Regions from separate parts of the Geodermatophilus sp. SYSU D00663 genome, predicted to be linked through region 1. Evidence: riboswitches for the same ligand, from Rfam matches in the RefSeq annotation. Region 1 holds a riboswitch; the other holds the start of a gene.
What was found. A riboswitch is a leader RNA that binds a small molecule or an ion and turns the genes downstream of it on or off. The one in region 1 is predicted to bind S-adenosylmethionine.

Region 1 (3,372 bases):
GCGTCGTCCAGTCGCTGGTCTACGCGGCGGTCTTCACCGCGCTCGGCTTCCGCCACTTCGCCCGGCGCGACGTCACCAGCTGAACGACGTCACCAGCTGAACGACGTCGCCAGCTGAACGAGGTGTCCCGCCCCCGCACCGGCTCCGGGCAGCAGGGGAACGGCACCCGGGCGCGGTGCGGTCCGGTGGGACCGCGGTGTCACAGGCTCGCTCGGACCGCCTGGGCCCAGCCGACGCCCATCGGCTCGTCGGTCACCGACACGTTCGGGACGGCGCCCAGCAGCCCGGCCATGCCCTCGACCTCCGCGCCGTTGGCGGTGATCCACAGCCGGCCGACGGCGGGCGCCATCTCCAGGTCGCTGGCGCTGTCGCCGATCGCGACGGCGTCCGCCGGGTCGACGCCGCGCCGCTCGAGGTCCCAGGCGATCGCCGCGCCCTTGGAGATGCCGCGCGGCATGAGGTGGTAGACGCGGGCCAGCTGCCCCTCCGGCGCCAGCCGCAGCCGGGCCGAGGCGGGGATCGCGCCGTTGTCCTTGAGCGTCAGCCAGCCCAACCCGCGCTCGGCCAGCCACGCGTCGACGGCGAGCGGGTCCACGAACCCGCGCAGCAGCGCGTCGCCGTCGTGCGTGGTGTGCCAGGGCGCGTGCCACTCGAGCCGGCCGGGGTGGGCGGCGCACAGCGCGTCGACGACGCCGAGCTCGGCCATCACGTCCATCGGCGTGCGGCCGGCGTACTCCTCGGGCAGCTCGCCGGTCAGCCCATGCCGCTCCCGGCCGCCCTTCCACGTCACCAGCGAGCCCAGCTCGGCGATCGCGCCGTCGGCGGCGAAGATCCGCCCCGCCTCGGTGACCTGGTCGGCGGTGCGCCCGCTGACGATCACCAGCGCGACCCCGGCGGTGTGCAGCTCCAGCAGGGCCGCGGCCGGCTCGGCGGTGGGGGAGCCGTCGGCGGCGTGCCAGAAGGACCCCCGCGGTCCGACCATCGTGCCGTCGAGGTCGGTGTAGACGATGCGCGCAGCCACGGCGCCCAGCATGGCCGGGGCCGGGGGCGGTCCCGGCAGCCGGGTAGAGTCGGGCCCGTTCCACTCATCCAGAGGGGCAGAGGGACACGGCCCGGTGAAGCCCCGGCAACCGCGCTCGCGCGAGCGGCGAGAGGTGCCAATTCCGTCCCGCGCGGCTCGACGGCCCGACGCGGGGAAGATGAGGAGGTAGTCGTCGCATGACCCTGACCGCACCCGGTTCCCTGCAGGCCGACAGCTCGGCCGGCGGCCCGGTCCCGCCCAGCCCCGCCCGTGGCCTCGTCTGTCGCAACTGCGGCGCCACCTTCGGGCTCGTCGCCGAGCACGCCTGCGCCCAGTGCTTCGGCCCGCTCGAGGTCGACTACGACCCCGAGCTCATGGCCGCCGTCACCCGGGAGCAGATCGAGGCCGGCCCGCAGAACATCTGGCGCTACGCCGCGCTGCTGCCGGTGGGCCAGGACCCGGCCGACCGCGTCTCCCTCGACCCGGGCATGACCCCGCTGGTCCGCGCCGACCGGCTCGCCGCCGAGCTCGGCATCACCGGCGGGCTGTGGGTCAAGGACGACTCGGCCAACCCCACGCACTCGTTCAAGGACCGCGTGGTCAGCCTCGCCGCCACCGCCGCGAAGGGGCTGGGCTACCGGAAGATCGCCGCGGCCTCCACCGGCAACCTGGCCAACTCGGTGGCCGCGCACGCCGCCCGCGCGGGCCTGCCCTCGTTCGTCTTCATCCCGTCCGACCTCGAGCCCGGCAAGGTCGTGCAGTCGGCGGTCTACGGCCAGACGCTGGTCGCCGTCGACGGGTCCTACGACGACGTCAACCGGCTGACCAGCGAGCTCGCCGAGACCGACGAGTTCGAGGACACCGCCTTCGTCAACCAGAACGTGCGGCCCTACTACGCCGAGGGCTCCAAGACGATGGGCTACGAGATCGCCGAGCAGCTCGGCTGGCGGATCCCGGCGCAGGTCGTCATCCCGATGGCGTCGGGCTCGCTGCTCACCAAGGTGGACAAGGCCTGGCGGGAGCTGGTGAAGGCCGGGATCGTCGCGGACACCGAGTGGCGGGTCTTCGGCGCCCAGTCGGCCGGCTGCGACCCGATCGCCACCGCCTTCGACAACGGCTGGGACGTCGTCAAGCCGGTCAAGCCCACCGGGATCGCCAAGTCGCTGAACATCGGCAACCCCGCCGACGGCCCGTACGCGCTCGACGCCATCCGCCGCACCGGCGGCGCCGTCGGCCGGGTCGGCGACGAGCAGATCGTCCAGGGCATCCGCGACCTCGCCCGCACCACCGGCGTCTTCGCCGAGACCGCCGGCGGCGTGACCGTCGCGGTGCTGCGCCAGCTGGTCGAGGACGGGCGGCTGGACCCGAGCCGGGAGACCGTCGTCCTCAACACCGGCGAGGGCCTCAAGACCCTCGACCCGCTGCTGCCGGTGGTCGGCCCGACCCACCGGGTGGAGCCGTCGCTGCGGTCGGTCCGGTCCGCGGGGCTCATCGGCTGAGCCCCCGCGGGAGGCGTAGGCTCGCGGGCGACGTCGATCCGGCGGGTGACGTCCCGCCGGATCGTCCCCGAGTCGTGTGTCCAGGATCTCCCCACGGCGGCGTGCCTGTTGTACCGTCTCGCGCGGTCGTCAGTTCCACGCACGTGTCCGACGGGCGGAAGAGCTGTACCCCGGTCCCCGGATCACGGGGACCGTCCGCACGCACCAACGTGGGAGCACACGTGGCACAGGGCACCGTGAAGTGGTTCAACGCCGAGAAGGGCTTCGGCTTCATCGCCGTCGACGGCGGCCAGGACGTCTTCGTCCACTACTCGGCCATCCAGATGGACGGGTACAAGAGCCTCGACGAGGGTCAGCGGGTGACCTTCGAGGTCGTCCAGGGCGAGAAGGGTCCGCAGGCCGACTCGGTCCGCGTCGCCTGAGCACCTCCCCACCTCCGTGCTGCGGCCCGGTTCCCTCCGCGGGAGCCGGGCCGCAGCCGTTCCCGGACCACCGCCCCCGCCGCCGGCCCGACCGGGAACAGGCGGCACCCACCCCCCGTTCTTGCACTCGGCAGGGGCGAGTGCCAGACTTCCGGTTGGCACTCGACAGTGCCGAGTGCCAATCAGGTCGGAACGGTGAGGCACAGGAGCGCGGGCCACATGGGAGCCCGCCGCGCCGGTGTCGTCCGTCGCGGGCGCCGGTCCCGGCCGTGCAGCGATCCATGCATGGAGGACATCACCACATGGCCAAGATGATCGCCTTCGAGGAAGAGGCGCGCCGCGGTCTCGAGCGGGGCATGAACACCCTCGCCGACGCCGTCAAGGTGACGCTCGGCCCCAAGGGCCGCAACGTCGTCCTCGAGAAGAAGTG
Region 2 (3,372 bases), on a different contig from region 1:
TGGACGTCCGAGTCCGACGGCGTCCGGTGGTTCGACCCGGACCGCGACTCGCTCTACCCCGACCGCATCCGCCGCCGCCCGCCGGGCGCGGACTCCGGCGGCCTGGGCACCCACCTCGACCCCGGCACGCTCGACCTGTGGATGACCGAGGCCTACCAGAAGGCCTTCCGGCACCTGTTCGACGGCACCGTCGAGGCCTACGACCCGTACGACGCCGCCTACCGCACCGCCGGCCCGCAGTACCCCGGCTCCACCATGTGCTCGGCGTTCCGCACCTTCCAGGGGTGGACCGCGCTGTCGGACATGGACCACGACCAGGGCGTGCTGCACACCGTGCCGATCCCCGAGGCGATGGCCTACCTGATGCTGCGCCCGCTGCTGCCCGACGTCCCCGACGACGACATGTGCGGCGTCACCACCAACCAGGTCTTCCCGGCCAGCGAGAAGTGGCACTCCCTGCTGCTGCGCGCCGCCAGCGGCATCCCCGACGTCCGCGCCGGCGACTCCGTCTGGTGGCACTGCGACATGATCCACTCGGTCGCCCCGGTCACCGACCAGCAGGGATGGGGCAACGTCATGTACGTCCCCGCCGCCCCCTGGTGCCCGCGCAACGAGGCCTACGCCGCCTCCGTGCGCGACGCGTTCCTCACCGGCTCCAGCCCCACCGACTTCCCCGCCGAGCACTACGAGCGCACCTGGGCGAACCGGTTCACCCCCGACCAGCTCAACGACACCGGCCGGCGCGGGCTCGGCCTCGCCTGACCCACCCCCGCCCGAGCCGCGGCGCGGCAGGATGCCCGGCATGGTGCTGGGGCTGCGACGACCGGTCGTGCAGGCGCCGATGGCCGGCGGGCCGTCGACGGTGGAGCTGGCCGCGGCGGTGTCCGGGGCCGGTGGCCTGGGCTTCCTCGCCGCCGGCTACCGGACGCCGGACGCGGTGCGCGAGGAGGTCCGCGCCGTCCGGGCGCGGACCCGGGAGCGGTTCGGCGTCAACGTCTTCGTCCCCGGGCCGCCCGCCGACGAGGGCGCCCTGCGCCGCTACGCCGAGCGGCTGCGGCCCGAGGCGCGGCGGTGGGGCGTGGACCTCGGCGAGCCCCGCGCCGACGACGACGCGTGGGAGGCCAAGGTCGCCGTCCTCGCCGAGGAGCGGGTGCCGGTGGTGTCGTTCACCTTCGGCCTGCCGCGGCCGGACATGGTCGCCGCGCTGCACGACGCCGGCGCCACCGTGCTGGTCACCGTCACCTCGCCGGAGGACGCCCTCCCCGCCCGCGACGCCGGCGCGGACGCGCTGGTGGTGCAGGGGGTCGAGGCCGGCGGCCACCGCGGCGGCCTCCGCGACGAGGACGGGGCGGGCGAGTACGGGCTGCTGCCGCTGCTGCGGCTGGTCGCCCGGGCGGTGGACCTGCCGATGGTCGCCGCCGGCGGGATCGTCGACGGCCCCTCGGTCGCGGCGGTGCTCGTCGCGGGCGCGGAGGCCGCGCAGCTGGGCACGGCGTTCCTGCTGTGCCCCGAGGCCGGGACCGGCGCGGCGCACCGGGCGGCGCTGGGCGCCGGCCGGCCGACGGCGCTCACCCGCGCGTTCAGCGGCCGGCGCGCCCGCGGGCTGGTCAACCGCTTCCTCGCCGAGCACACCGCCGCGGCTCCGGCCGCCTACCCGCACGTCCACCACCTGACGACGCCGTTGCGCGCGGCGGCCCGGCAGGCCGGCGACCCGGAGGCCATCAGCATGTGGGCCGGGCAGGCGTACGCGCTGGCCGAGGCGCTGCCCGCCGGGGAGCTGGTCGCCCGCCTCGCCGACGACGCCGCGGCCGCCCTCGCGCACCCCCGGCCCAGCACCTCCTGACCGGGCGCTAGGGTTCCGCGCAGGCTCACGAGAGGCAGCGACAAGTACCTGGCTGGCTGCCCGGCAACCTCTCCTCCGTCCGAGGTGCTCCCAGGGGAAGAGCCGGCCGCGCGGCGCCCGCCGCGCGGCAAGACGGAGCCCTCCGTGCGCCGCGGGGTCTCCGCGAGCGAGAGGAGACGGCGCCGTGCCCGACCAGCAGAGCTGGAGCTTCGAGACCCGGCAGATCCACGCCGGGACCAGCCCCGACCCCACCACCGGGGCCCGCGCCCTGCCGATCTACGCCACGACCAGCTACCAGTTCCGCGACGCCCAGCACGCCGCCGACCTGTTCGCGCTGGCCGAGATGGGCAACATCTACACGCGGATCATGAACCCGACGCAGGACGCGCTCGAGCAGCGCGTGGCCTCCCTCGAGGGCGGCGTCGCCGCGCTCGCGGTGGCCAGCGGCCAGGCCGCCGAGACCCTGGCGATCCTCAACGTCGCCGAGGCCGGCAGCCACGTCGTCGCCTCGGCGTCGCTGTACGGCGGCACCTACAACCTGCTGCACCACTCGCTGCCCAAGCTCGGCGTCGAGGTGTCCTTCGTCGAGGACCCCGACGACCCGGAGAACTGGCAGTCGCTGGTCCGCGAGAACACCAAGGCGTTCTACGGGGAGTCGATCGGCAACCCGAAGGGCGACGTCCTCGACATCTCCGCGGTGTCGGAGGTGGCGCACCGCAACGGCGTGCCGCTGATCGTCGACAACACCATCGCCACGCCGTTCCTCGTGCGCCCGCTCGAGCACGGCGCCGACGTCGTCGTCCACTCGGCCACCAAGTACCTCGGCGGCCACGGCACCGCGATCGCCGGGGTCATCGTCGACGGCGGCAACTTCGACTGGACCCGCGGCCGGTTCCCCGGCTTCACCACGCCGGACCCGACCTACCACGGCGTCGTCTACGCCGACCTCGGCGCGCCCGCCTACGCGCTCAAGGCCCGGGTGCAGCTGCTGCGCGACCTCGGCCCGGCGATCAGCCCGTTCAACGCGTGGCTGGTCGTGCAGGGCATCGAGACCCTGTCGCTGCGCATGGAGCGGCACGTGGCCAACGCCCAGCGGGTGGCCGAGTTCCTCGAGGCGCACGACGAGGTGGAGTCGGTGCACTACGCCGGCCTGCCGTCCTCGCCGTGGCACGCCGCCCAGCAGCGCTACGCCCCGCGCGGCGCCGGCGCGGTGCTGGCGTTCGAGATCCGCGGCGGCGTCGAGGCCGGCAAGCGCTTCGTCGAGGCGCTGGAGCTGCACAGCCACGTGGCCAACATCGGCGACGTCCGCAGCCTGGTCATCCACCCGGCGTCGACGACCCACTCGCAGCTGACGCCGGAGGAGCAGCGGACCACGGGCGTCACGCCCGGCCTGGTGCGCCTGGCCGCCGGACTGGAGGGGATCGAGGACATCCTCGCCGACCTCGAGGCCGGCTTCCGCGCCGCGAAGGGCGCCTGACGTGGGCGGGGTGCGGGACCTCCCGGGGTCCCGCACCCCGCCGCGCACCGGC

Region 2: linked by a shared signal. The riboswitch ahead of ACI79Z_RS21235 (bifunctional o-acetylhomoserine/o-acetylserine sulfhydrylase) and the one ahead of thrC (threonine synthase) in region 1 are both predicted to bind S-adenosylmethionine.

The regions. Positions count from the first base shown of each region.
Region 1 is NZ_JBJGZT010000003.1:118,241-121,612, reverse strand. It holds gene ACI79Z_RS03495 (ABC transporter permease) at 1-83, shown strand, start outside; gene ACI79Z_RS03490 (HAD family hydrolase) at 200-1,021, opposite strand; SAM riboswitch class I at 1,083-1,206, shown strand; gene thrC (threonine synthase) at 1,219-2,520, shown strand; gene ACI79Z_RS03480 (cold-shock protein) at 2,742-2,942, shown strand; gene groL (chaperonin GroEL) at 3,245-3,372, shown strand, end outside.
Region 2 is NZ_JBJGZT010000037.1:24,720-28,091, forward strand. It holds gene ACI79Z_RS21225 (DUF1479 domain-containing protein) at 1-762, shown strand, start outside; gene ACI79Z_RS21230 (NAD(P)H-dependent flavin oxidoreductase) at 803-1,843, shown strand; SAM riboswitch class IV at 1,867-1,983, shown strand; gene ACI79Z_RS21235 (bifunctional o-acetylhomoserine/o-acetylserine sulfhydrylase) at 2,028-3,320, shown strand; gene metX (homoserine O-acetyltransferase MetX) at 3,331-3,372, shown strand, end outside.